3 regions of the Laceyella putida genome follow, and region 1 is predicted to be linked to each of the others. Evidence: riboswitches for the same ligand, from Rfam matches in the RefSeq annotation. Region 1 holds a riboswitch; each other region holds the start of a gene.

Region 1 (7,423 bases):
GCATCTGGTCATTGATATAAGGGTGGAGCTGCTTGAGCGGGACATCGCGGTACACGTGCTTCTCATAATCCGGCGGGATGAAAATAGGCGCTTGGCGATTGACGTCACTGACCCGCCGTTCGGCCACAACCACACTCACTTTGACTTCCGTCGCCGCCGCTTCCGCTTTGGACCGCTTCGCCTTCAGTTCCGCTTCGAGTGTCGCCCGCTCATCCGGACTCATCAGACGGTTGGCCAAATCAAGGCCATTCATCGCATCTTTCGCGTACAAGACTGGGCCGCTGTACTCCGGCGCAATCCGCGTCTCCGTAAACTTGCGCGACAACGCCGCCCCACCGACCAACATCGGCACATGGATACCCGCTTTTTTCAAGTCTTGCGCGGTGATCACCATCTGTTGGGCCGATTTCACCAACAAGCCGGACAAGCCGATCATGTCGGGCCGTTCACGCCGCGCCACTTCAATCAATTGTTCCGGTGGCACCTTAATGCCGAGATTGACCACTTGATAGCCGTTATTGGCCATGATGATTTCAACCAAGTTTTTGCCGATATCATGGACATCGCCTTTCACCGTCGCCAAGATCACTTTCCCTCTCGCATGCGTGTCCATTTTGTCCATGTGCGGTTCGAGATGGGCCACCGCCGCCTTCATCACTTCCGCACTCTGCAACACCTCCGCGACGATTAACTGGTTATCGTTGAAAAGGCGTCCAACTTCATCCATCCCAGCCATCAGCGGACCATTGATGATATCGAGCGGTTTGTACTTCGTCAGTGCTTCGTCCAAATCGGGATAGAGGCCATCTTTGCTGCCTTCCACCACATAGCGCGCCAACCGTTCTTCCAAGGTCAAGTGGTCGAGTTGCTTTTTCTCTTCCACTTTTTTCTCGCGGTAGAAAGCCGTAAATTGGGCCAAGACGGATTCGTAATTGTCGTGGTTGGTATCGAATAGCAACCTTTCCGCCAATTCGCGCTCCTCTGCCGGAATCGAAGCGTAGCGCTCCAATTTCTCCGTATTCACAATGGCATAATCGAGCCCCGCTTTAGTGCACTCATACAGGTAAACGGCATTCAGCACTTCGCGACCGGCGGGCGGCAACCCAAAGGATACGTTGGATACCCCCAATATCGTGGCGCAGCGGGGGAGCGCTTCTTTGATCAAACGGATGCCTTCCACCGTCTCCTTGGCCGAGCCGATGTATTGTTCATCCCCTGTGCCCACCGGAAACACCAAGGGGTCGAAGATGATGTCTTCCGGCTCAAGCCCATACTCTTCCACCAACAGCTTATGCGAGCGCAACGCCACTTCCAGCTTCCGTTCACGCGATACCGCCATTCCTTGTTCATCAATGGTCCCCACGACAACGGCGGCCCCAAATTGCTTCACCAGCGGCAACACCTCTCGGAACCGCTCCTCGCCGTCCTCCAAGTTAATGGAGTTGATCACCGCTTTTCCTTGCGAATACGTTAAAGCGCGGGCGATCACTTGCGGGTCGGTGGAGTCGATCATCAGCGGCGCTTTGACTTTCTTGGTGACAAATGCCAAGAACCGTTCCATATCAGCTAATTCGTCACGGTCGGGGTCGGCCAAACAGATGTCGATGATCTGGGCGCCCCCTTTCACCTGTTTGCGCGCAATCTCAGACGCTTCTTCATAACTCCCTTCCGCAATCAACCGCTTAAACTTGCGCGAGCCGATCACATTGGTCCGCTCACCCACAAGGATGGGACGATTGTCTTCAAGAAAAACCGCTTCGATCCCCGAAACCGCCGGGGCATGGGCCGCCTGTGGCTGGCGTGGCGCGATGGTTCTGAGCGCTTCACTCATCGCCCGAATGTGATCCGGCGTGGTGCCGCAACACCCGCCGGCGATGTTGAGCCAGCCATTCGCCGCAAACTCCGCCACTTTTTGGGCCAGGGCACTTGGTGTTTCCAGATAATTCCCGTTTTCATCAGGCAATCCGGCGTTGGGATAACAGCTGACGGCACACCGCGCCATGCCCGCCAATGAGCGGATATGGTCGGTCATAAACTCGGGTCCCGTCGCACAGTTTAACCCCACGGCAAACGGCTTTAAATGTTCGATGGAAATGTAAAAGGAATCGATGGTCTGCCCCGCGAGCATCGTTCCCATCGGCTCAATCGTGCCGGATATCATCACGGGCAGCTCCACGCCCAGCTCGGCAAATGCCTGCTGAATCCCAATGCTTCCCGCTTTGACGTTCAACGTATCCTGCGAAGTTTCCAACAGCAAGAAATCGACCCCGCCTTGAATCAAAGCTTTCGCCTGCCGATAATACCCTTCAATCAACTCGTCAAAGGTGGTTCCCCCGGTGACGGACAGGGTTTTGGTCGTCGGTCCCATCGCCCCGGCCACATAGCGCGGCCATTCCGGAGTGGAAAACTTTTGGCACGACTTCACGGCCAACCGAGCCGCCGCCAAGTTGATCTCTTCTGTCAATTCAGGAATTTCATACTCCGACAGCACCACGGGCGTCGCGCCAAACGTGTTGGTCTCCACAATATCGGCTCCTGCGGCGAAATAGGCATCATGGATCGATTCAATCACATCAGGCCGGGTCAGGTTCAACATCTCATTGCATCCATCCAAGGCTTCTCCACCAAAATCCTCCGCGGTCAGTCCCGCCTGTTGCAACATCGTCCCCATCGCGCCATCCAAGATCAGGATCTTCTCTTTCACTCGCTCAACCACACTTTGTTTACCCATGCCTATCCCATCCTCTGCTAAAAATAAAAAACACCTCACATCTCCGAAAGATGAAAGGTGTTAGCCGCTCACTTGTAGCTCTCATCTTTCAGAGAGATCAACTCTCTGACTGGAATTAGCACCACATTGGCATGATCCAACAGGTTGCCGGGTTTCATCGGGCCAGTCCCTCCACCGCTCTGGATAAGAGATCATTTTATATTCTAATAATATACCGATATTTCTATGTTATGTCAATGGTTATTCAAAGATCCGACGCGATTTGTTCATTTCTTTTTGCGTACGGTACATCCGTTCTGTCGCTTCTTTGAACTTCTCCACGTCCCCCATTTTTTCATAACAATCTGCCAGTTCATAATAGCACAGGTACACGCTCTCTTTGCATTTGTTTTTGTCGGCCACTTTCCCCGCGCGCTTAAAATATTCAATCGCGTCCAGGTAATGGTTCATATTTTTCATGACTTGTCCCAGCAAGATGAGCGCCGCGCTCGTCAACATGCCATGATGAATCCGTTCCGCCAGTTCCAAGGCTTGTTTCAACGTTTCTCTCGCCTGTTCCATTTTCCCTTGCATGAGATACACTTGCCCCAAGGAGCAGATCGCTCGCACCCATTCCTCTTTATTGCTCAAGTAGTCTCCCAGCTCCAGCACGAATTCGAAAGCCGTCTCCGCGTCGACCAATTGGCCCGCTTCCTTATATGCATGGGCCAATACCGACCATAAATGGAACATCTCATCGTATTCTTTGCTGCTGACAGCGATTTGGCTCCCTTCACGGGCATAGCGTATCGCGTCTTGATAAAGCTTCATCTCGCGCAGGAGTTCGGCTCTGATCGTATACATCTGAATCACCAGCTGGCGCGAACGGATCTCAGGCAGCCGTGTCCACACTTGTTCAATTCCGCGCAACGCTTCATCCGTGCGTCCCAGTTTGTGCAAGCTTCTAATGCGGGCCAACGAGAGCTTCACAGGAGTTTGTTCGAAGCTTTCTTCTTCACCCACCAAAGCATCCAAACCCCGTTCGACATATTTCAATACCTGTTCCCAGTCTTTATGCTGCGCGCGGCATTCTGATAAGCATAAGTAACTGGCCGCTTCCAGATTGGCTTTGGGCGAATAAGGGTCCTGGTAAGCGAGGCGAATCGCTTCACTCAACTCCCGTTCGGCTTTGCGCCAATCCCGTTTCGCCAAATGAATCCGCCCTTTCAGGTAGTGGATTGTCGCTTGATGTTGTGATAAAACCTCATCGGATAAATCGGACAAAAGAGCCAAAGCACGTTGAGTGTTTCCAAGTTGGATCATGGTTTCGATCGCGGTGAACTTCACCTGCAAACTTTCGATGCTGCCCGTATCCTTTTCGACCATGTCAGGCACTTCACTCAAATCGAGGCCGAGCTTGTTCATGAGATAAAGGACTTTATCCTTATTCACATGGGGAACGCCACGTTCAATGTTACTGATCGTAGCTGTGGAAATATGCTCGTCAGAGAGGTCCTCCAATCTCAATCCTCTTTCTTTTCTCACTTTACGGATATATTTGCCAACTTCGCTCATTTCCAAAATGTTCATCGCGACCTATCCTTTCCGAATACTTGTTATTTCTATATTACTCCATCTATTTCATTTTATAAAGGAATAAACATATAAATATTTCCAAATTAAGGAGTGTAATTTTTTCCATAGACTTCATTTTTTAATTCTTACCCTTTCATCGCTCCGCAATAACACATAAAAAGAGGAATAATCTGAAAAAACGAAGGAAAAAGAGACTTTATTTTCGTCTCTTTTCCAATACAGAAATATTTTACTGCAACAACCATCGTTCCAATAGAATGAAGCGTCGCGACAAACTTACCGTTTTGGGGCTATTTGATTAATTCAACCAATCCCCGGGCTCCTGCCACCACGATGACAGACAACCCCCAGCCGCTGAGCAATCCCGTCACAACACGGACCCCATTATTGCTCAGCCGCAAGCCCAACGACTGCGTTCCCCCATCGATGAGCATGGGAAGCTGGGCCAGCATCCCCACTGCCCAAGGGAGTGGGGGTGTGATCAATAACATCGCCGGAATAAAAAAATACCCCAGCAATATCCCCGTGCAACGCGCGCAAATGGGCAAGGGTTGTCCGCCCATATTAAAACACCGCTCCGGTTTGCGATGGCAGGGAACGATCATCAACCTGTGAAGCCAACGGTTCACCGCATTCCCCTCCTCTATGTACAATCCACACAGTCACAGTCCATGCGTCTAAACGGGTGCATGGTGGAGCAATCCGCGGAACAATCGAGGCAGTCAAGACAGTCGAGGCAGCCTCTCAGCCCGTCATCTTCCCGCTTCTTCTTCCGAAGACGCGAATAAAAGAAAAGCCACAAGATAAAGAGAGCGATGCTCACCGCCAAACAGACGCCCCCTTCCATCACCATCCCTTGCGTGAATAAGATGCCCGCGGCGACCGCCACCAGCAAAATCAGCGTCAAGCACACAAAGAACAAACGACTTCCCCCTTTCTTGCCACTGTTCGTTTGGCGCGGCACATGGTAAAAGTAGCCGCCCATGACAGATGATTCACTTTTTTATCATAACTGCTCAGGCTAGCAAGCCCCCTCTAGACTACCCTTTCTATCTTCATTCGCACACGACATACAGTCATGTTTTTATCAATAACATTCTTTTCACAGTAAACATTTTCCCACTTTCACTTATGATAGATTGGTTACAAAAGGTTAAAATATCTATTTCAAAACATTTTATCGGTTGATGTATTTGCTATGGCAGCGCTCAAAACCCGTCACCCGATGAAGGAAATTGATAGAAAATGATAGATTATGATTGATTGATTGAAAACTTTTCGCTAATATAGGGAGAAGAGAGGTGAGTGAATACGCTTACACTACAACGTCACCAAGTTATTTTGAATCTGTTGAAACAACAGGGCGTAGTCAAATTGCAAGAGCTCGTCCAAGCGACTGATTCCTCCGAATCTACGATCCGGCGGGATTTGATTGAACTGGAGCAGCGCCACCTTCTCAAACGCATCCACGGAGGGGCCACCCAGTTGCAAACCAAGGGAACTGAACCCAGCATCGCCGAAAAATCAACCAAAAACCTTCAAGCCAAGCAACGGATCGCCGCCTTGGCCGCTTCGTTGGTAGAACCCGGCGATTGCCTCTATCTTGACGCCGGCAGCACCACGCTGGAAATGGTGCCGCATCTGCGGGGCAAAAACATCACGGTCGTCACCAATGGCTTTGCCCAATTGGAAGCGTTGGTTGAGCATCAGATTCGCGCCTACTTGCTCGGGGGCATGATGAAACCCTCCACCCGCGCGATGATTGGGTGCATGGCACTTGAATCACTGCGCAACTATCGCTTTGACAAATGTTTTTTGGGCACAAACGGGATTGACTTGGAGCTGGGTTACACCACACCGGACCCCGACGAAGCCACAATCAAAAAAACGGCCTTGCGGCTGTCCAGCCAGCCCTATGTCGTGGCGGACCGGCATAAGTTTTTTGAAGTATCGTTCGCCAAAATCGCGGACATCGAAGAAATGCACATCATTACCGATCAACTCCCGGATGAGCAACGGGAAACCTATCAGAAAAAGACCCATGTATTTGAGGTAGAGTCATGATATATACTGTTACGCTTAATCCATCGATTGACTTTATTGTCCATGTCGATTCATTGCGACTGTATCAATTGAACCGCATGGAACATGAACACAAGTATCCGGGCGGCAAAGGGATCAACGTCTCCCGCATCCTGACGCGGATCGGGGTGGAGACGACCGCGCTCGGCTTTATCGGAGGGTTCACCGGCACCTATATCAGGGAAGCGCTTGCACAGGAACAAGTGGCCCATGACTTTGTCCAGATTCCTGAACACACCCGCATCAATATCAAGTTAAAAGACAAAGGCGGGGAAACGGAGATCAACGGGCAAGGCCCCTCGATCACACCTGAACAGCTGCAACAATTCATGAAAAAGCTGGAGCGACTGCAAGTCGGGGACATGTTGGTATTGGCTGGCAACATCCCCCGTTCGCTCCCGTCCAATCTGTATGAACAGCTGCTCATGTCTTATGGCCAGCGCGGCATTCATGTGGTGATCGATGCGAGTGGGGAAGCGCTCGCACGTGCCGTCCGGCACCAGCCTTTCCTGATCAAGCCCAATCACCATGAGTTGGGGGAGCTGTTTAACACCACGTTCACGACGATCGACGAAATCATCCCTTATGGTGAAAAACTGTTGGCCCAGGGAATCACGCATGTGATTGTTTCCATGGCGGAACAAGTCGCCTTGCTGTTCACCGCCGATGGCGTCTATCGCTCCACCGCTCCGCGCGGCACCGTGGTGAACTCCGTCGGTGCCGGAGATTCCTTGGTTGCCGGTTTCATTGGCCGGCTGGCGCAAACCGGATCTGTGCAAGACGCTTTCCGTTATGGCATCGCGACTGGAAGCGCCACCGCTTTTTCAGAGGATCTGGCTTGCCGCGACAAAATCGAAGCCATTTTTCCACAAGTTAAACTTACGAAGCTCTGAGGTGAGATCATATGAAGATTACAGATTTATTGAAACCGGATACAGTAATCATGGAGCTTCAAGCAACCACAAAAAATGAGGTTGTCGAAGAATTGGTCGCCAAGTTGGAGGAAGCGGGACGCCTGCATGACCGTGAAGCGTT
Region 2 (7,423 bases), on a different contig from region 1:
AATCGCGGGTTTGCACAAGCCGCAATCGTTTTGACAAGTCTCATCACACCCGTAGGGCCACAGGATGCGGATCGTTTCCCCGCTGAAGTCACTGCCGTTGCAGTAGATGCTCTCCCGGTCCACATAGCCATCCAGCATGGGATAGACAAAAAAGTCAATTCCCCCGCTCACGATGTACAGCGGGATTTCCCGAGCTTTGGCAAATTGCACAAACTCAGCGAAACCGGGGCGTATGCGCGCATGTTCCAGCACGAACTGAATGATCTCCTCCTTCAGGGCAACGGGCAACATGGCAAACATCTGCCCCACACCCGAACGGATCGATTGGCGCTGGGCCAACACATTCTCTTTGATCGCTTCCCACGCCGGAGGGGCAAATTTCTTCATGATCGCGATGATATTGTCCGTATCCGTGATGGTGCCATCGAAATCGCAGAACAGAATCGGTTGTTTGCTCATGGCCGCACCCCCCCACCCCAAAGCGAAAGCGCTTTGGCCAACTCAGGATGGGACGCACCCACTGCTGTCGGATCCCCACCCGCCAACACGACTTCGATCGCTTGGCGAAAAGCCCGTCCGCCGCCAACGGCGCCGTCCGGATGACCGTGCACTCCGCCACCCGCGTTAATGACGCAATCATTGCCGAAATCATCCATTAGCACGGGCACCAGCCCAGGATGAATCCCTGCGGAGGGAACGGGAAACGCGGGGCGAAGACCGGCCCACCCACTCACCAAGTGAGCATGGATTCCCAAGGCGTCTTGTTTGGGGATGGCGACACTGCCATAAGGGGATGGGAACAAGACGAAGTCCGCCCCCGCCAAACGCAATAACTTGCCTAAGAGCAGCGCCCGGTCCAACCCATACAGCGCGGAGGAGCTGAATGCGCCGGAGACAGCGGGATGAGCCATGATCGGCACGGAAATATCCGTATCTTCAGCCAGTTCTTGCAATACATCCAGCCCATACGCAAACACATTGAACAACAAGGCGTTGGCTCCTAAATCGACCGCCCGTTTCGCCTTTTCTTTCAGCTCGGAAGTGCGCCCCGTCAGATTGACGGCATACAGCGTCTTGTGTCCCGTTTCCGCTTCCGTCTCGCGCAGCACTTCTTTGGCTGCCCGAATCCGTTCGGCAAAGGGGGTCAAGGGATTGTCAAACAAGATCTCATCATCTTTGACCAAGTCGATGCCACCCAACGCCTGAGCGCGCAACTGATCTTGAAAGTAGGACAGGTCTCGCCCCAACATCGCCTTGAAAATGCTCATCACCAGGGGCCGATCAGCCACGCCCAAGGCCTCCCTGATTCCTTTGATTCCGTATTGCGGTCCCGGAAAAGCCTTTAACAGCTCGGGGGATAAGTCAAGATCCACCAGTTTGATCTCGCCGTCGAGAGAAAGCTTGCCAAACACGGTTGTGAGAATGGCAGGCAAATCCGGCGAGAAGTTGGCCGCGGGATAAGCGATTTTAATCAAGCCCCTGGTACGCTCGCCGCCGAGATAACGATTGGTGCGCTCCTCATCGGGAAGAGGGATCACTTCCACCACTTCCCCTTTATGCCGCTCCAATTGGGCTTGTTCTATCGCCGGCAGATTGGTCCAGGAACCAACGGTAAGCCCCAGCGCAATGCCCTCCGCTTTTTTATTCAGGTCCGCCTTCGCCTCATGCACGAGATAAGTCGCCACGACTTGGCCCATACGCTCAACTCCTTACAATAAAAAACCCCTTCGCGAGGAAGGGGATGATCAACAGACTCCACTTCCTCCCATCTCTCAGCTGATTCGCTGCAAGAATTAGCACCGTGCCGCCAATGGTTTGCACCATGCCCCTTTGTCTCCAAAGGCGTCCCATCACCTGATGGGTTGAACGGTCGGTTGCTGGGCTTCATCGGGCTCGTCCCTCCGCCTGCTCTTGATGAGAGAAAACATATAATTCCGTTTCAATTTTCAATTTTCCTTGTCATTATGTCATATAATCTCTACTATGTCAATGGGTTTTTCACGAATAGGCACTTGGCCATCCGGTCAGCCGCCTCGATCAGACGCTCTTCGCTGGTCAGCATGCCAACCCGGACATAAGCATCTCCCGCTTGCCCAAATCCAAGCCCCGGCGCCACCGCCACATGCGCCTGCTCCAACAGGAGGTCGGCAAACGACTCCGAGGTATGCCCTTGTGGCACCGGCAACCAGCAGAAAAAAGAACCCGCGGGCTTCTCCGCTTGCCATCCATGCCCTCGCAACCGGTCGATAAACACATTGCGACGCCGCTCATACGTGGCCACCAGCTCACGCACACAATCTTGCGGACTTAAAAGCGCGGTCGCGGCGGCCTGTTGGATGGCGCCAAACAAACTGACGTAAAAATGATCTTGTAGCAAATTTATGCTTTCAATCACTTCTTCATTGCCCACCGCAAAGCCGACGCGCCAACCCGCCATATTGTACGTTTTGCTCAACGTGTAAATCTCAATTCCCACCTCTTTGGCCCCTGGCGTCTCCAAGAAACTTCGCGGTTTCAATCCATCGAAACCGATGGCGGCATAAGCGAAGTCATGAACAACCAACACATCCCGCTCGCCTGCCTTCCGCACCACCTGGACAAAGAAGTCCGCATCGGCGACGGCGCCGGTCGGGTTGTTGGGATAATTGAGAAACATTAATTTCGCTTTGTCCCATGTCTCGGCGTCGATTGCGTCCAAATCCGGTAAAAACCGGTTTTCCGCCAATAACGGCATCAAGGCCATCTCCGCATCGGCCATGGCGATCCCTGACCAGTAGTCAGGATACCCAGGGTCGGGCACCAGCGCGACATCGCCCGGATTGAGGTAGCACTGAGCAATCTCAACCAATCCGACTTTGCCGCCAAACAGTACCGCTACTTCCGTCCGGGGATTGAGTTCCACCCCATATTCCCGCTTGTAAAACTGGGCGACCGCCTCTTTGAGGAAATCATGCCCGCGAAACGGCGAATATCGATGGTGTTGGGGTTCATCCGCAGCTTGTTTTAACGCCTCTACTATATGCGAAGGAGTGGGCAAATCCGGATTCCCTTGGCCTAAATTGATCACATCATGTCCTTGCGCCTGCAACCGGCCCACCTTGGCGACCAATCGGGCGAAAAACTGTTCAGGAAGGCGATTCAGCGCTTCCGCGCGTTGAAACCTTTTCAAGATTCCTCACATCCACTCTCTCGTAAATGTTCTTGAAATTCTAATGGTTTATGTTATATCGTTGAGGAGAATCTGTCAAAGTCTTTTTTGGGAGGATGTTTCTCCTATGCGATTAAAATGCGCTGTGATTCAAATGGATATCGCCTTCGGGCAACCGGAAAGCAATATGGCCATGGTCGAACGGAAAATTGCCGACGCGGCCACGAATAATCCAGATGTAATTGTCCTGCCAGAATTATGGACCACGGGCTACGACTTGCCGCGCCTGGATGAGATCGCCGATTCCGACGCGGCAACAGTGAAAGCCTTCATGGCAAAGCTAGCCCGACAATACGGCGTCCATATCATCGCCGGTTCGGTCGCCGAGCGGAATGCCGCCGGCACATGGAATACGTTGCTCGCCTTTAACAGCCATGGTGAGCAAGTGGGCGAATACCGGAAGGTGCACCTTTTTCGCCTGATGGACGAGGAGAAATACCTCCAGCCCGGGGAACGCATGGGTTCCTTTGAGCTGGCTGGCATCCCTTGCGCTGGGGTCATCTGCTACGATATCCGTTTCCCCGAATGGATCAGGAAACATGTTGTCGCCGGTGCGCACGTGTTGTTCGTCGTCGCGGAATGGCCGATGCCGCGACTCTCCCACTGGCGTAATCTGCTCATCACCAGGGCCATCGAAAATCAATGCTATGTCGTCGCATGCAACCGGGTGGGCAGCGATCCCAACAACACCTTTGCCGGCCACTCGCTCATCGTCGATCCCTGGGGGGAGATCGTGGTTGAAGCGGGGGCGGACGAACAAACCTTGTTTGCGGAGATCGACCTGGATCAAGTGACCCACATCCGCAAACAAATCCCCATCTTCACGGATCGTCGTCCGGATTTGTATTAAGCCGAACCACCACAGGCAATCAATTTATTCTGTTGACAATCTTCTACACAAAAGTGTATTATTCCATTAACAATCTTAAGACAACGGCATATGGAAGTAGTCTCTTATCCAGAGCAGGTGGAGGGAAATGGCCCGATGAAGCCCAGCAACCGACCGTAATACCATCGCGAGATGGGGCACCTCGTCAACACAAGAGGAGCCGTGGTGCAAACCACGCAAGGCACGGTGCTAATTCCAGCAAAACGATGATTTTGCGAGATAAGAGGTTTGGAGCGTATGATCCGAGCCTCTGACAGGAAGAGGCTCTTTTTATATGCCCTGAAGGAGGACTTCCAGTGAGCCTGCAAACAAAAAAACCGTATGAAGCATTGACAACGGAAACAGTGGTTCAAGTCGTTGCGCCATTAAATCACTTCGATGATGTGAACCAATTGGAGATAAAAGAAATCGGAGATGGGAACTTAAACTATGTCTTCCATCTGGTTGAACCCGCCACGGGCAAGTCGCTGATCGTCAAACAAGCCCTTCCTTATGCCAAAGTTGTTGGCGAAAGCTGGCCACTCACCTTGGACCGCGCGCGGATCGAGAGTGAGGCGCTCATCAAAGCGGGAGAATATGTCCCCGCACTCGTTCCCAAAGTGTATCATACAGACAGGCAATTGGCCTGCACGGTCATGGAAGATCTCTCCGACCATCTCATTCTGCGCAAAGGCTTGATCCAAGGGGAAGTCTACCCCAAGTTGGCGGAACACATCGCCACATTCCTCGCGCAAACCTTGTTTCATACCAGTGACTTTTTCCTTCATCCCTTTGTCAAAAAGGAGCAAGTGAAGGCGTTTATCAATCCTGAACTTTGCAAAATCACAGAAGACCTGGTATTTACAGACCCTTTCTTCAATCATGATACGAATGATTTCCCTGAAGAATTGAAATCCTCTGTCGAGAGACTGTGGAACGATCAAACGTTGAAGCGGGAAACGGCCAAGTTGAAGCATGCCTTCCTGACGCGCGCGGAAGCCTTGCTGCATGGGGACTTGCATACTGGCAGCATTTTCGTCACGACTGATTCAACCAAAGTGATTGACCCGGAATTCGCTTATTATGGTCCAATCGGCTTTGACATCGGGCAATTCTTCGCCAATCTCGCGCTCAGTTATCTCTCCCACTTCCATCACAGCAAAGACCAGCATAAACGGCAACAGTTCCAAGCGTATCTGCTCAATGTGATTGAAGATACCTGGACCCATTTCACCGAGCAGTTCAGCCAACTGTGGCACAGCAAAGGGCAAGAGGCCTACATGCAAGTGGCCGGGGTGGAAGAGGATTTCTTTGCCCAAGTGCTTGAAGATGCAATCGGGTTCGCAGGCTGTGAAGTGATCCGCCGAACGATCGGCTTGGCCCATGTCGCCGATCTCGATTCGATTGAAGACCAAGCATTGCAGTTGAAATTAAAGGAAAAAGCTCTCGCATTGGGAAGCACGCTGGTGAGAGAGCGCAAACAACTGACGAGGATTTCCCGGTTTCTGGAAACGATCAGGGGTGTCGCCCATGCTTAGATCGATCGAGTATAAAAAGGATCATGTGCTGATATTGGATCAGCAACTTCTGCCTCATGAAACGGCCTATGTGCGCTGCGCGACGACTGCCGAGGTGTGGGAATGCATTCGGGCGTTAAAGGTACGGGGAGCCCCCGCCATCGGCATGGCCGCCGCCTTTGCCCTCGCCGTCTGGGCCAATCGTTCTCGGCTTTCCACCTTGCCCGCCTTTTTGGAATCGCTTGAGCGGGAACGGGACTATCTCGCTTCATCCCGGCCCACCGCGGTTAATCTCTTTTGGGCATTGGATCGCGTCATGTCCAAAGCGACAACGGCAACCGGCGTGGAAGAAGCCAAACGCCTGATTGAAACGGAGGCGCTGGCCATTCAGGCGGAAGATGAAGCCGTCTGCAAAAGCATTGGTGAACACGCCTTATCCTTACTGGCGGACGGTGATGCCATCCTCACCATCTGCAATGCCGGAGCGATTGCCACCGCTCGCTATGGCACGGCTCTGGCCCCGCTCCATCTGGCAAAGGAACGCGGCATCGGCCTGTCCGCTTATGCCTGTGAAACACGCCCACTCCTGCAAGGGGGCCGCCTGACCACATGGGAATTGCAACAAGCGGGGGTGGACGTCACCTTGATCAGTGACAGCATGGCGGCCTATACGATGGCCACCAAAAAGATCGCCGCTGTCATCGTCGGTTGTGACCGTGTCGCGGCCAATGGGGATACCGCCAACAAAATCGGCACGTTTGGCTTGGCTGTTCTGGCAAAGGAATTCAATATTCCGTTCTATGTCGCCGCTCCGCTGTCGACGGTCGACTTGTCCACCGCCACGGGAGATGAGATCCCGATCGAAGAACGGGCTCCGGAAGAAATCACCCATTTCCAAGGCCAACCCATTGCCCCCGCGGGCACCAAGGTGTTCAACCCGGCCTTTGATGTGACACCACATCGCTATATCACCGCCATCATTACGGAAGCGGGAATTGTGCGGAACAACTATGCGGAGGCGCTATCTCGGTTGAAGCGAACAGAGCATGCCGCCGCACAATGAAACAAGAACCCCCGGCGCACCCACTCACCATTGGGCACGCCAGGGGGTCTTCTCGTTTCAAGCCGCTTGTTATCAAATAGGAGGAAGGAGAAGGTACTCGAAAAATATTATAAACCAATGATTCTATTTTTAGCAATAATCATTCATTTGTATGGAAGGTGAGCGAGAAAACGCACCCGCACCAGCCCTTCCGCCACTCACCCGATAAACCGCCATGTATTGTCGATGATCTGCTGCCTTAGTGATGAGGCCTCTTCCCCACGCAGTTTTGCCAACTCCCGCAGCGTTCGTTCGATCATCAGGGGATGGGTGCGTTGCCCTCTCCAAGGTCCTTCGTGCGGCCAGGGGCCATCCGTTTCCAACATGATGAGGTGACGGGGATAGGTTGCCGCTATTTTTCGGGTTTCTTCCTTATATAGCAGATCAGGCGTGAATGAAACATAGATTTCCCGCTCCGCCAGCTGGCGAAGTGTCGCCGAGTCCGTCTTGAGCCAATGGAAATGGACACGGGAGAGTGGATGCCGGTCGAGATGGGCCAATATCGTGCGGACATCTTCACTGACCCCATGCAGAATGACAGGCTTCTGCAAACGGCTGGCCAGTTGCAGCCATTGGTCCAAGAGCTCCAAGTAAGGGGCTTCCTCCCACTCGCTTCCCTCTGCGATCCGCTTCCGCCGCAAGTAATACGGCAGGCCAATTTCCCCGATGGCATCGATCTCCCGCTGATGCGTTTCAATCCAAGCGATCAGCTCATCCGGCGCCTGGGG
Region 3 (7,423 bases), on a different contig from region 1:
ATACTCTTGCTTTCAATGGGATTTGGGACAGGCCACAACGCTGCGGCAAAAGCTTTGGCCAGCGAATTTAATAAACAGCCAGCTGTTACGGCAGAAGTCGTCGATCTTCTGCAATTGATTCCAAACAGTTTTCATCCCCTGTTGCAATCTGGGTATCATGGCATGTTAAATAAATTTCCGACCTTATACTATTATTTATATGATTGGACTCATCATAATAAAGTCATCCGGTATGTTTCCAGTGAAGTGATCGAAAAGATGGGCTGGTCCATTCGCAAAAAGCTGAATCAGCTGATCTGTGCGACGGAACCGACCAAAATCGTAACCACCCATCCGTTTGGTTTGCTCATGTGTCCAGGCAAATGCGAGCAGATTCCAACGGTGGGGGTCGTGACGGACTATGAGTTGCATCCCATTTGGCTCGCGCGGGTGCCGCATGTCCTGTGTGTCCCCAAAAGGTTGCCCAACCAGGATCAATTTGAGCGGATTCAGTGGAAAACGGGACTCACTTTGGTTGAAACGGGAATTCCGGTTCATCCGTCTTTTTATGAGTATGTCTCCAAACAAGAGGCCTGCCGTCGGTTGGGGTTGTCTTCCCATCGTCCGGTGGTTCTCATAATGGGCGGAGGTACCGGTCTAGGTCCATTAGAGCAGATTGTGAATGAGTTGCAAAGCTTAACCCATCTGCAGTTTGTCGTTTTGGCGGGCAAGAATCGGACGCTGCATGAACGGTTGACCCGGCAGTTTACCGCGCCGCATATACGGATTGAAGGGTTTCGAACCGATATCCCCTTATGGATGTCCGCGGCGGATCTATTGGTTACCAAACCGGGCGGATTGACGATTAGCGAAGCGATATCCAAACGGTTGCCCATGCTGTTGTTTGAGGCCTTCCCAGGGCAGGAAGAAGCGAATCAACAGTATCTCCTGCATCACCGGGTGGCCATGATTACGCGTCCATCCACCATCCGCTTGCAAGTGGCCAAACTGTTCGATTCGCCGATCCAAGTGGGGCGGATGAAAGAGCGGTTTGAGTCGTTGATGTCGGTGGATGCCAGCAAACAAATCGTTAGAGAGACATTAAAAGCGAAAACCTCCATTTTACAGACTTTGTGACGAAGTCTGTTTTTCTTTTTGCTCCGGCAACGCATGGGCGGGGTGAAACCGCTTGCTAAATGGAGCGACCTTGGAATATTGTAAATGGAAGGAGGGAAATGCGGATGAAGTTGGTTACCTATATGGTTAAAGCGGATGAACTCAATATTCAGGCACAGGATGGAGTGTTGGCGCGTTTGGGTTGGGTGCGGGACGGCCATGTGATCGACGTCGGGTTGGCCCAGTCGTATTTGGAGATGAAGCAAAACCTCGTCTTTCCTTACCGTCTCGCCACGGATATGCTCACCTATCTGGAGCGGAGTGAATCGGAGCGCCACTTTTTGCAGCAGTTGGATTCCGCTTTGGGGCAGAGAGATTGGTTGAATTTGAAGGTGGAAGGGGAACCGGTTGCCTTAAGTTTAAAAGAGGTGGATCTGTTTTCGCCCCTTCCGTTGCCGACCAGTTTGCGCGATTTTTACGCGTTTGAGGCCCATGTTTTGACCTGCCGCCAAAAGCGGGGGTTGAAGATGGTGCCCGAATGGTATGAGATTCCCGTTTTTTATTTTTCCAACCATCGGGCCGTGGTTGGAACGGAGATGTCCCTAAAAAAACCGGCTTATACCGAACAATTGGATTATGAATTGGAAATCGCCTGCGTCATCGGCAAAAAAGGCAAAAACATCGCCCGGAGCGAGGCGCTTTCCCATATCGCAGGGTTCATGATCATGAATGATTGGAGTGCGCGGGATGTGCAACGGCAAGAAATGGCGGTCGGCCTCGGACCGGCGAAAGGAAAAGACTTTGCCACATCACTGGGCCCCTATTTGGTGACAACGGATGAGTTGGAGGATTGTCGCGAAGGTGAACACTGGGCACTGTCAATGAGCGCGCGTGTCAACGGAAAAGAGCTTTCCCGGGGGAATGTGAAGGATTTGCATTGGACCTTTGCGCAAATGATTGAACGGGCTTCGGCGGAGTGCGAACTGGTCCCCGGGGATGTCATCGGGTCGGGAACGGTTGGCACGGGTTGCCTGTTGGAATTGGGCGAGGAGATCCATCCTTATCTGCAGCCGGGCGATGTGGTGGAACTGGAGATAGAACGGTTGGGCATATTGCGCAATCGGATCATATAGGAAGTTGTCTCATTTCAATGTTGACAATATTCCTATATTGGACCATAATGTATTAAAATATCGGAAAATTGATATTAACAGTTTTTCTTTTCTTATCAAGAGCGGCGGAGGGACTGGCCCGATGAAGCCCGGCAACCTCGGTGTGTATTTACCGGAAGGTGCCAAATCCTGCAGTGCATGTTGAAGGCACTGAGAGATAAGGGGAATGGTTTTGGCCGCGTGTAAAAACCCTCTTCTTATCCAGAAGAGGGTTTTTTATATTTATTACCTATTTGGAGGGATTGGGATGAAACAGGTACGAGTGGCTCTACTTGGCTTGGGAACGGTAGGGACTGGAGTATGGAAGATGATCCAGAGCAATCAGGACGTGATCGCTAGGCGTACAGGAATGTTGGTAACGGTTGAGGCGATTTTGGTGCGCAACATCCATAAAGACCGGCAGCTTGAAGGGGTACAAGCTTTGTTGACGTCTCGTTTTGAAGATGTATTGGCGCGTGAGATTGATGTGGTCATCGAAGTGATGGGTGGAGTGGAGCCAACCCGTACCTATTTGCGACAAGCGATGGAAAAAGGGTGCCATATTGTTTCCGCCAATAAGGAGCTATTGGCTCGCCATGGAGAAGAATTGCGGGAATGGGCGAAGCGGCATGGGGTGCAATTGTCGTATGAAGCCAGTGTGGGCGGAGGCATTCCGATCATCGGCACCGTTTCCCATTTCTTGAAAGCCAATCGCATTTACAAGGTTTCAGGCATTTTAAATGGAACGACCAACTTTATTTTAACTAAGATGAAGGAAGAAGGTCGTACTTATGAGGACGTATTATCGGAAGCGCAACAAAAAGGGTATGCCGAAGCGGACCCGACGGCAGATGTGGAGGGAATCGATGCCGCCCATAAGTTGTCCATCTTGTCCCGACTCTCTTTTGATGTGTGCGTGACTGTGGATGAAATTCAGCGGCAAGGCATCACGGATGTGACCCCTGTCGAATTATCCCTTGCCCATCAGCTGGGATTTGCGATCAAGTTGCTCGCTTCCGCTGAGCAATTTGGCGAGAATGGCCCCGTAGCGTGTTGCGTTTATCCGACCTTGCTCCCGCTCAACCATCCATTGGCGAGCGTGAATGATGTGTACAATGCGGTCCACGTTGAAGGGGACTTTATCCAAGACCTGACTTTGATTGGACAAGGGGCCGGTGAGAAGCCAACAGCCAGTGCCGTGGTGGAAGACTTGTGCAATTTGGGGCGGGTGTCGGGACAATCCTTAACCAAGGCTGTGCGATGTCCATTGTTGGATGGGGCGAGCGAAGGCGGCCTCCGCTTTCATTTCTTGGAGATTTCTTCGCTTCAGGGGTCGGCGACCAAAGCGATCGAACGTTTGAAGAAGGCCGGCGTGGCCGTATACGCATGGGAAACGAAGCGGGAGGAAGAGACCACTTGGTTGGCTTTTATCGCCAGGGGGTTGGAGAAAGATGGAGAAAGCGAGCTGTTTAAAGAGTTGGGCTGGCAGACGACGCGAGTGATCAATCGCCCTGTGCTGGGTGGCGAAGCGCTTTTCGCCGCAGATGTGGTTCCGTTCGCGAAGGCGGCGGCTGGGGTGAAATAAGTGTTAGCAAAAAGGCGGCGCCTTGGGTGGCCGTCTTTTTTAGGGACGACTGTGTGGGATGATTCCATCTGTCAGGATGGTAACACCATATTACCAATGAACATTCCTTTTTCCTGCGCTTAAAAATTATTTCGGGTACAATAGATTTAGTGGACCTATCAGAAGGAAAGGAAAACGTTGGATGAACAAGTCGACCAAACAAGGAAAACAGATTCGCCTGAAACGGGGAGAGGTGATCGAAGTCCCGATCCGCCGGATTGGCATCAATGGGGAAGGCATGGGTCACTATCAAAAGCAAGTGGTCTTTGTGGAAGGCGCGGTGCCGGGTGAAACGGTTGTGGCTCGGGTAACGCAGGTGGAAACCAAGTTTGCCAAAGCCAAACTGTTAAAGGTAAAGAAAAAATCGGCTTATCGGGTGGAACCGCCCTGTCCGGTGTATCGGGAGTGTGGCGGGTGCCAATTGCAACATATTGACCGGCGGATGCAGAAACGCTTAAAACGGGAGTTGGTCGCGGAGAGCTTTGCCCGATACGCCGGCTTGAGGGACCTGCCGATCAGGGAGACGATTACGATGGATGAGCCGTGGTCCTACCGCAACAAGGCGCAACTCCCATTGCGGCAGATTGGCACCCAAGTGGCCATGGGGATGTTTTCCGCCGCTTCTCACCGCTTGGTGGATGTGAGTGAATGCATGGTCCAACATCCCCTCCTTAACCAAACGTTAAGTGAAGCGAGACGGATTGTGGAAGAGTTGGGAATAGACATTTACGACGAGCGGAAACATCGGGGCACGTTAAGGCATCTAGTGGGACGGATTGCTTTTGCCATGGAAGAGGTGCAATTAGTGCTTGTCACGCGGACGAAAACATTTCCTGAGGAAGAAGCCTTTGTGCGGGAAGTGACGAAACGACTGCCTCAAGTGAAAAGTGTGGTGTTAAACTACAATCCGGCGAAAACGTCTCTCGTGTTTGGCACGGAAAGCCGGCTCTTATGGGGCCAGGAAAAGTTGACTGAACGATTGGGCGAGTTGACTTATCTGTTATCGGCCCGTGCGTTCTTTCAATTGAATCCCATCCAGACGATCAAACTATACGAGACCGTCAAGGAAGCGGCCCATCTGACGGGCCGCGAGACGGTGATTGACGCTTATTGCGGTGTGGGGACGATCGGCCTGTGGCTGGCGCAGGGGGCGAAGCGCGTCATCGGAATGGACACGGTTCCCGAAGCGATCGCCGATGCCAAGGAAAATGCGGAGTTAAACGGGATTACCCACGCTGAATACCATGTTGGTGAGGCGGAAACGCTGTTGCCCAAATGGATCAAGGAAGGATTGCGACCGGATGTGATTGTAGTAGACCCGCCGCGCACAGGGTTGGGTCAACCATTGCTTGATACATTGCTGCGGGTCAAAGTGCCGCGGATCGTGTATGTTTCATGCAATCCGGCCACATTGGCCAAAGATTGCGCCCTGCTGTTAAAGAGCGGTTACCGTATCGCCAATGTTGTGCCGTTGGACATGTTTCCGCAGACGGCGCATGTGGAAACGGTTTGTGAGCTTGTGGAAGGATAGGATCAAATCTTAGAGGAGAGATTTTTGCCTGTTAGCAAACTCAAATCTATTTCATTTCCATACAGAAAAGGCGGGTGGGAGAGATTGAACCGAATGATTGATTGGAGAAAAGGGTGGCAATCGGGCATCAAAACCTCACTTACGTTGAGCAAAATCGTGTTCCCGATTGCGTTTGCCGTTCAAGTGGCCAAGCAGACGCCGGTATTGGGGTGGTTGACTGAGCTCATCACCCCCTTGATGTCTTTCTTCGGACTGAGTGGGGAAGCGGCCATTCCGCTGGTGTTGGGCAATGTGCTGAATCTCTATGCGGCGTTGGGCGCGCTATCAGCGATTGATTTGACAGTAAAGCAAGCGTTTATCTTGGCGATCATGCTCAGTTTCTCACACAACATGTTTATTGAATCGGCGCTCTGCCGGCGCGTAGGCGTATCGACTTGGATTGTGGTGTTGGTGCGGATGGGATTGGCTGTGATAAGCGCCTTGCTCATTCATTGGGTGTGGCATGGAGGGGAAGAGGTCATCAGGCACGGCGCCGTGTCATTGGCAGAGCAAGCTGCCCATGCGGGCGGTTGGGGGGATATTTTGCTCACGGCCCTGTACGTGGCGGCCAAAGGGGTGTTGCAACTGGTGGTCATCGTGCTTCCTTTGATGCTCGGATTGCAGGCCTTGAAGGATATCGGTTTTCTGGATCGGGTGGCAAAAGGAATCATGCCTTTTCTCAAGCCTTTATCGATTGCCCCGCACGGATCGATTGCGATGGCCACGGGCCTGTTCGCCGGTTTGTTCATGGGGGCGGGCCTGATTATCCAAGAAGCGGAGGAGCAAAACTTTTCCAAGCGCGACATTACCCTGATCATGATCTTTTTGGCGGCTTGCCATGCGGTGATTGAAGATACGGTCATCTTTGTTCCGCTGGGGATTCCCGTGATTTATCTCCTCTTGATCCGGTTTGTCGCGGCGATATTGCTCGCCATGGTCGTTGCCCGGTTTTGGTCAGGTCCCTCGGGACAGAAGCAGTTCATGCCGATGCAGGAAAGCGTCTAGCCTACCGGTGACAGGTATTTTTCTACGTTTTATAAATGTTTAGCAGGTTTAATCGATATAAAAGTCGAATGAAATTACTTATTATTCTATTAGAGGTTGGTTGGGCGCAATTACATGAAAGGGATGAACATGACATGGAACTCGTTTTTCGCACGATTAAACCTGCTGATGCACCTCTGTTAAAAGAATTCTTGGAGTTGGCGATGGAGTTTTCCGGGGATGAGCGCGAACACAATATGAATAAATATCTGGAGGACTGGGGGAAACGGGTGGATATTGGCTTTATCGTTTTATTGAAGCAAGAAAAAAAGCCAATCGGAGCGGTGTGGTTCCGTCAATTCACAGAGAAGAACCCGGGGCTTGCTTTTGTTGATGAGAAAACCCCGGAGATGATTGCAGCCGTATCACCCGATTACCGCAATCAGGGAATTGGTCGTTACCTGATTACCCGCTTGGTCAATCAAGCCCGCATGGAAGGTTTCCGTGCGTTGTCGGTTGCCGTGCATAAGGACAATCCCGTGTTGGGCTTATATGAACGGCTCAATTTCCAAGCGGAACGCGAAGACGGGTCGATTAAGGTGATGCGGCGCGTGTTATAGTGTTCCGGTTCGGGAAAGGGACGTTGACTGAAAAATATTTTTGGGCATATAATAAAGGCAACATATCGGGAAAGGAACGGTACTGCGAACAATGGACAATGAATCTCGCTAAACGAAACCCATCATCAATTAATGATTCAGGTTTCCAGAGCGGGATTCGTCTGTCCATTTTTCGTTCAACACGGCCCTCCCTCTGCGCACCCACTGACTTGGTGCCAGAAAGAGGTGTTTTGCGCATGCCGTTTGACGGATAGTGGGTATGGAATCCTCTCTGGAAAAAGGGAGGATTTTTTATGTTTTTATTGGAAGCGCAGACAGTGAAAAAGTGGTTGGGTGGACGACTGTTGTTTGCGTTGGATGAGTTAAAGGTGCAGGCTGG

What was found. Region 1 has a riboswitch for S-adenosylmethionine ahead of metH (methionine synthase). Riboswitches for the same ligand answer to the same signal wherever they lie in the genome.
Region 2: it holds a riboswitch for S-adenosylmethionine, as region 1 does, so the genes downstream of both, ACFQNG_RS05895 (2,3-diketo-5-methylthiopentyl-1-phosphate enolase) here and metH (methionine synthase) in region 1, are expected to answer to the same signal.
Region 3: it holds a riboswitch for S-adenosylmethionine, as region 1 does, so the genes downstream of both, ACFQNG_RS08460 (homoserine dehydrogenase) here and metH (methionine synthase) in region 1, are expected to answer to the same signal.

The regions. Positions count from the first base shown of each region.
Region 1 covers NZ_JBHTBW010000005.1:38,591-46,013, reverse strand. The annotation lists gene metH (methionine synthase) at 1-2,731, opposite strand, end outside; SAM riboswitch class I at 2,810-2,921, opposite strand; gene ACFQNG_RS01550 (helix-turn-helix domain-containing protein) at 2,972-4,300, opposite strand; gene ACFQNG_RS01545 (DUF2085 domain-containing protein) at 4,597-4,935, opposite strand; gene ACFQNG_RS01540 (hypothetical protein) at 4,950-5,228, opposite strand; gene ACFQNG_RS01535 (DeoR/GlpR family DNA-binding transcription regulator) at 5,612-6,370, shown strand; gene pfkB (1-phosphofructokinase) at 6,367-7,281, shown strand; gene ACFQNG_RS01525 (PTS fructose transporter subunit IIABC) at 7,293-7,423, shown strand, end outside.
Region 2 covers NZ_JBHTBW010000015.1:98,973-106,395, forward strand. The annotation lists gene ACFQNG_RS05890 (2-hydroxy-3-keto-5-methylthiopentenyl-1-phosphate phosphatase) at 1-459, opposite strand, end outside; gene ACFQNG_RS05895 (2,3-diketo-5-methylthiopentyl-1-phosphate enolase) at 456-1,697, opposite strand; SAM riboswitch class I at 1,763-1,921, opposite strand; gene ACFQNG_RS05900 (pyridoxal phosphate-dependent aminotransferase) at 1,982-3,169, opposite strand; gene ACFQNG_RS05905 (carbon-nitrogen family hydrolase) at 3,276-4,058, shown strand; SAM riboswitch class I at 4,160-4,323, shown strand; gene mtnK (S-methyl-5-thioribose kinase) at 4,394-5,614, shown strand; gene mtnA (S-methyl-5-thioribose-1-phosphate isomerase) at 5,607-6,656, shown strand; gene ACFQNG_RS05920 (TatD family hydrolase) at 6,854-7,423, opposite strand, start outside.
Region 3 covers NZ_JBHTBW010000021.1:5,526-12,948, forward strand. The annotation lists gene ACFQNG_RS08450 (MGDG synthase family glycosyltransferase) at 16-1,116, shown strand; gene ACFQNG_RS08455 (fumarylacetoacetate hydrolase family protein) at 1,221-2,228, shown strand; SAM riboswitch class I at 2,318-2,431, shown strand; gene ACFQNG_RS08460 (homoserine dehydrogenase) at 2,515-3,831, shown strand; gene rlmD (23S rRNA (uracil(1939)-C(5))-methyltransferase RlmD) at 4,013-5,401, shown strand; gene ACFQNG_RS08470 (nucleoside recognition domain-containing protein) at 5,495-6,445, shown strand; gene ACFQNG_RS08475 (GNAT family N-acetyltransferase) at 6,580-7,044, shown strand; gene ACFQNG_RS08480 (ATP-binding cassette domain-containing protein) at 7,338-7,423, shown strand, end outside.